3 regions of the Synechocystis sp. PCC 6714 genome follow, and region 3 is predicted to be linked to each of the others. Evidence: predicted binding sites of a transcription regulator. Region 3 holds the regulator's gene; each other region holds the start of a gene.
What was found. The regulator NtcA, encoded in region 3, controls nitrogen genes in cyanobacteria. The targets are predictions, from matches to a motif close to GTANCNNNNGNTAC.
Positions count from the first base shown of each region.

Region 1: D082_RS13305 (ammonium transporter) is a predicted target of NtcA. The motif match lies at 1,395-1,408, and genes of this name have one in related genera.
Region 2: urtA (urea ABC transporter substrate-binding protein) is a predicted target of NtcA. The motif match lies at 1,449-1,462, and genes of this name have one in related genera.

Region 1 is NZ_CP007542.1:2,908,559-2,910,764, forward strand. Features, by position in the region: gene D082_RS13305 (ammonium transporter) at 1-1,220, opposite strand, end outside; gene D082_RS13310 (bifunctional 4-hydroxy-2-oxoglutarate aldolase/2-dehydro-3-deoxy-phosphogluconate aldolase) at 1,497-2,147, opposite strand.
Region 2 is NZ_CP007542.1:572,365-574,570, reverse strand. Features, by position in the region: gene urtA (urea ABC transporter substrate-binding protein) at 1-1,252, opposite strand, end outside; gene D082_RS02615 (DNA polymerase III subunit delta') at 1,556-2,206, opposite strand, start outside.
Region 3 is NZ_CP007542.1:1,364,424-1,366,629, forward strand. Features, by position in the region: gene D082_RS06140 (hypothetical protein) at 99-347, shown strand; gene ntcA (global nitrogen regulator NtcA) at 420-1,097, shown strand; gene D082_RS06150 (DUF3084 domain-containing protein) at 1,107-2,206, shown strand, end outside.

The sequences.
Region 1 (2,206 bases), 1.5 Mb from region 3:
ACCAAGTGGACGGAGATGGCACCCACGGGGTCATCAATTTTGATCTTGTCAAAAAAGGCAACGGAATACACCACCAAGATTCCGGCAATACCGCCAATGATTACTGAACCCCAGTAGGATACCCCAGCACAACCGGCGGTTACCCCCACCAGACCGGCCAGAACACCGTTAATCACCATGGTCAAATCAGGTTTCCCATCTTTGATCCAAGAGGTGAAAGTAGCGGTTAAACCACCGGCAGAGGCAGCGAGGTTAGTGGTAACGGCAATGTAGGCACAGGCCTCATCGGCCGCCAACTGGGAACCGGGGTTAAAACCAAACCAGCCGATCCAAAGAATCAGACAACCGAGCATGGCAAAGCCCATGTTATGGCCAGGAATGGCACCGGGACGGCCATCGACAAATTTACCCAGACGAGGCCCCAACATTAAGGCTCCAGCTAGGGCGGCCCAACCTCCCACGGAGTGGACCACGGTGGAGCCGGCAAAGTCCATGAAACCCATGGTGTAGAGCCAGCCGCCTGCGTCCCAAACCCAGTGACCGGTGATGGGATAGGCAATGCCAACCAACAAAACACTAAAGATCAAAAACTCATTGAACTTGATCCGTTCAGCTACAGCACCGGAAACAATGGTGGCGGCAGTGGCGGAGAATGCAACCTGGAATAGGAAAAATACTGCCACTGGCAAGCCTTCCGGAAATGGACTCAACCCATAGTTGGAATGGTCACCACCGAGGAAAAATCCCCCGAAACCAAAGAAGGGATTGCCACTGCTGCCGAACATGAGGGAAAAACCGATCGCCCAGTAGGCTATGGTGGCTAGGGCAAAAACGATCAGGTTTTTAGTCAGGATGTTGACGGCATTTTTCTGACGACAAAGGCCGGTTTCCAGCATGCCGAAACCAGCATTCATGAAGATAACCAGAATGGCGGCTATCAAAATCCAGATGGCATTGAGGGTTCCCTGGAGAGTGGCAACATTTTCGTTAACACTTTCAACGGTGATGTTGACGATTTCCGTTTCTTGGGCGATCGCCGCGGCATTCCACACCGCCACAATTAGCGCCGTCAAGGGGACACAGGCTAACCAGGGAGAATTAATTTTACGGCGTACAAAGCGAAAAAGAGAGGATTTTTCTGCCTCCGTACGCGAGGAATGTGTCCGATTAACAGGACTCCTCTCACCCACATTTAGTTTAGACAATATCGAATTAGACATTTTGTACTTCAATCTACATTGTTCTACGAAAGTCTTCCGCCACTCGTTTCTTCCAAATTATTGAGCCAGCTCTGGAATAGTGCTCTGCTATAAATTTGGTCGAACAATAGAGGAAAGTAGACTTTTTCGGACATCAAACCATTAGAGTATTCAATTTTTACATGATTGTTTTCTGTATGTTTTACTACTTTTCAAATGGAAAATTCGTTGTAAACCGTCCGGGTTGGGCGGTCACTCCCAGTTCCTAAACAGCACCAACCATGCTTTTGTACCAATTTAATTGGGGCTATTTTGTAACTGCTCGACCAGGGTGTGAATTCGATGGCCAATTTCTGGCCAGGCTTGGGCTTGCACTAGGTGGCGGGGGAAGAGTTGTCCAGATAAACCGACGGCGATCGCCCCGGCCCGGAGAAAAGCTTGGGCATTGTCTAGGGTTACCCCTCCGGTGGGAATGAGGGGAATTTGTCCGAGGGGCCCCTGGAGAGCTTTGATGTAGTCCACCCCCCCTAGGGCTTGAATGGGAAATACTTTGACGGCAGCGGCTCCCCTTTGCCATGCTTGGACAATTTCCGTAGGGGAAAAAGCACCGGGGATAATGGGTAAGGCGTGGGCGACGGCGGTGGTAATCAGTTCTGAATCGTTGTGGGGAGTGAAACAAAACTGAGCTCCACTGGCCACAGCTTGGAGTAAATCCCTCCGACTAAGCACTGTACCAGTGCCAATGGCACAATGGGGAAATTGATGACGTAGTTGTTCAATGGTTTTTTCCGGTTGGTCGCTATTCCAGGTAATTTCCACCAATCCCATGCCCGCCTCAATGGCCACCCGGGCCAGTTGCACACTTAGATCTAGACAATCGGTGCGGATAACAGCGATCGCCCGATGTTTGTGCAAAATCTCTAACCATGGCGATCGAAGGGCGGATATGGCTGACCCCTGCTTTGGACCAAAATCATCAATGATGGACAAATTCCAAACTTCCTACA
Region 2 (2,206 bases), 790 kb from region 3:
CGAACTGGTTCCAGGGGATGGGATCAACGGGGCCTTCACTGGACCAAACAATGGTGAACTGACCTTCATCATTCACTTCCCCAATGCGGACGGTTTTAGAAATATGGTGGTTCGGTTGCATGGTCACCATACCTTCCGGGGCATCAAAGGTTTTGCCGATCGCCGCTGCCCTGACTTTTTCTAGCCCTTCAGGGGTTTCACCCACATCACCGGCCGCTTCCACCGCTGCCTTCCAGAGGTAAACGGAAATATAGGCCGCTTCCATGGGGTCATTGGTCACCCGGTCTTCGCCGTACTTAGCTTTAAAGGCGGCCACAAACTTCTGGTTGGCAGGGGTGTCCACACTTTGGAAGTAGTTCCAAGAAGCATACTGGCCCAGGAGGTATTCCTTCCCAATTTGGCGCACTTCCTCCTCTGCCACACTCACGGACATAACGGGATATTTGTCGGGGGTTAAACCAGCGGCTTGGATCTGTTTGAAAAAGGCAACGTTACTGTCCCCGTTGAGGGTGTTGAAAATTACGCCGCCATCGGGCAGAGCTTCCCGGAGTTTGGTGATGATGGGGGTAACTTCAGTGTTGCCTAGGGGTAGGTAATCTTCCCCAACGGTTTCGCCACCTTTGGCTTTTAACTGCTCTTTAATAATGGTGTTGGCAGTGCGGGGGAACACGTAATCGGAACCCACCAGGAAGAATTTTTTGCCTTTATTTTCCAGTAACCAGTCCACCGCCGGTTCAATCTGTTGGTTGGGGGCGGCACCGGTGTAGAAAATGTTTTTGGAACATTCTTGGCCTTCGTACTGCACTGGGTACCAAAGCATGTGGTTTTTGGCTTCAAAGACGGGCAGTACAGCTTTACGGCTAGCGGAAGTCCAACAACCAAAGACGTTGACCACTTTATCTTGGTCAATCAACTTCGCCGCTTTTTCGGCAAAGGTGGGCCAATCGGAAGCACCATCCTCTTTAATGGCTTCGATTGGTCTACCCAGTACACCGCCGGCCGCATTGATCTCCTCGATCGCCAATTCGGCCGCTTCCACTACGGTGGTTTCACTAATGGCCATGGTGCCACTGAGGGAATGGAGCAAACCCACTTTAATCGGTTCTCCGGTGGGAGCAGTACCGGTGGTGGGGGACTCAGTAGGTTCGGTGGTGGGTTCGGTGCCACCGCCACAGGCTTTGAGCAATAGACTTGCGCCTAGGGTTGCTGATCCATACAGCAAAAATTTACGTCTTCCAAAAGGGTTAGTCATACGCGAAGAATTATTACCTCGTAAGGATTCTAAATATGCTTGTTGGCTGGTGGAGAGGAGTTGATCGGGCGGAAACAGTGCTCTTAAAAAGTTTTTATCCGCAGTTTATTTAGGTCAACAAGGAAAGATATTCCCAGGGTAAATCCGCTGGAAACAAATAAGACCCAATACTACGAGCAGGTTAAGAAACAGTTATGTAGCATAGGATACCGTCTTTCCCTAGCTAAAGCCCTTTTTGTGCCTATTTTGCTCCCATTGTCAGGGAGGTTTGGCATTAGAAAGGTTCAAGGAGAACAATCCTGTTTATGGGCGATCGCCGGAGCATTGCAGACGGTATAGGGCAAGAAAGGTGGTTTCCCACACCAAGCGGGGCTGAACGTAGGCCGCCAGATATTTACGGGCTTTTTCGAGAATTTCCAACCATGGTCGTTGTCGGTACCCTTGCCAGTAATGGTATTGGAGATAATCCACCAACCAAAGTTGGCCACCGTTGTCCAAGTTGTTGTCCACCATTTTGGCCAAATCAAAGGCTTCTAGGGGATTGGCCGGGGGCTGAATTAACTTTTGCCGCAGTTCCGGGGGGATACTCTGCATCTGTTCCCAGGCTTGAAATAGGACTCCGGGACTCCCCTGGGCGATCGCCAACAGTTCGGGGTGGTTGAGAATTTCCTGACGACCCAGCCTCTGCAGAATTTTGGCCATATTACTTTGCCCTAAACGGTAAAAGGGAATGCGTTGGCAACGGGAAACAATGGTGGGTAGGAGAGCATCGACGCTGGGGGCCAGGAGGATTAAAGTTGCTCGCCCCGGCTCTTCCAGGGTTTTCAGCAAAGCATTGGCCGCCCCTTCATTCATGGCTTGGGCTTCTTCAATCAGGATGACGGCTCTGTCCGCTTCCAGGGGGGGACGGCTGAGAAAACGATTAATTTCCCGAATCTGTTCTACCCGGATCAG
Region 3 (2,206 bases):
TAATGATCACTCCGCTCCGCGTTCCCCGTTGCTGTTTTTCCATTGTTCCGTCCTCGGGATAGGGGATAATTTAGACGAGAACATTAGGGAGCTTGACCATGCAGAAAGCCGATGAATTTGCCATTCACCTATTTTTGACCAATGGTCATCGGGAGGAGGTGCGCTTCATGACTATTCAGGATTTTCAAAAATGGTACAGCAATGAAGTTGTGCCCAGACATGACTCCCAGGAATTTATCAATGTGCCGATTAAAAATGTCCAGGGTGAGTATATGGTGGTGCGGCCCTCGGCCATTGTGGCCATCCGAGTGGAGCCAATTTTCTTTGGCAGTGTGGAGCGTATGTAGTCAATTGTGTATAATCTCGATACAGAATGGGGTTTTGCACTTCCCTTGATGCCCCCATTACCGTGAGTGTCAATGGACCAGTCCCTAACCCAAGATCGCCCTCTAGCGGCAGTTTTCCGACGCTTAGGCAATGAGTTGATGCCCCCGGTGGTGGAAACTTTTGAGCGCAGTAAAACAATTTTTTTCCCCGGCGATCCGGCGGAGCGGGTTTATTTTTTGCTCAAGGGGGCGGTGAAGTTATCTCGAGTTTACGAGGCCGGTGAGGAAATTACCGTCGCTCTGTTGAGGGAGAACAGTGTTTTTGGGGTACTATCCTTAGTGACAGGGCAACGTTCCGACCGTTTTTACCATGCGGTGGCGTTCACTCCGGTGGAGTTACTTTCTGCTCCTATTGAACAGGTGGAACAGGCCCTTAAGGAGCATCCTGACCTGTCATTGCTGATGTTGCAAGGGCTTTCTTCCCGCATTTTGCAGACGGAAATGATGATTGAAACCCTAGCTCACCGAGATATGGGTTCTCGTTTAGTTAGCTTTTTGTTAATCCTCTGTCGGGATTTTGGCGTACCGGCTCCAGACGGCATTCGCATTGACCTCAAGTTGTCTCACCAGGCGATCGCCGAAGCCATTGGTTCTACGAGGGTGACGGTGACCCGCTTGTTGGGGGACTTGCGGGAAGGCAATATGATCTCCATCACAAAAAAGAAAATTACTGTGCATAATCCCGTTGCTCTCAGTCAACAGTTTACCTAGCCCATCCCTATGACCAGTGCTTATATTCTGGTTCTTTCTGTCCTAATTTTGGGCGGTATCATTGCTGCGTTGGGGGATCATTTAGGCAGTAAGGTGGGCAAAGCTCGCCTGCGCTTATTTAAACTCCGCCCCCGACAAACAGCGGTGGTGCTGACGGTGATCACTGGCACTCTAATTTCTGCTTCCACCTTGGGTATTCTCTTCACTTTCAGCAAGTCCCTACGGGAGGGAGTATTTCAACTGGACGACATTCTTGGTCAGCTGAGGGTGGCCAAGGCAGAATTGGAGGAAGCGAGTCGGGCAAAGGAAGAAATTGAGTCGGAACTGAGTGCGGTGCGCCAAGAACAGCAGTTGGTACAGGAACGGAGTCGGGAGTTGGACCGGAACTATAACCAAGCGTTGCAACTATTGCGGCGGGTGTCCCAGCAGTCCCGCAATCTGCGTCGAGAAGTGGCTAATCTTTCCACGGAGAGGGCAGAGTTAAATGAGCAAAAGGACAACCTGTTGGCCGAGGCTGCGGAACTACAGAGCCAGGTCAAACTGAGGGATCAGGAGTTGTCGAAGCGCCAGGAACGCATTGCCCAACAAGAACAAGTCCTCACCCGCCAACAGAAGCAGGTGCGCTCATTGGAGCAACGTTTTGCCTCCTTAGAAGCCCAACGCCAACAGCTACAGGCGGAAATTAATCAACGGGACGCCAAAATTGATCAACTCGACCAGGCGATCGCCGCTAAAGACAATGATATCCAAGTGCGGGAAGACAAGTTGCAGGGGCTAGAAACGGAGCTGAGTTTTTTGCAAAGGGAGGTAGAGGAGCTAGAACGTTACTACCAAGATTATCAGGAGTTGCGGGGGCAACAAATCGCCATTTTGCGGGGCCAATTATTGGCCTTTGGGGCTCTAAAGGTGGTAAATACGGAGGCCATCAGTGGAGCAGTAGATCAACTATTACGCCAAGCTAATCGCACTGCCCTACAACTAGTCAAAACCCCCAATATGCCAGTGCCCGATGAGCCCATTGTCCGGGTAACCACAGCCCAGGTGGATAACATCAGAAGTCAGCTCCAGCCAGGGCAAGAGTACGTGATCCGGGTTTTATCGGCGGGCAA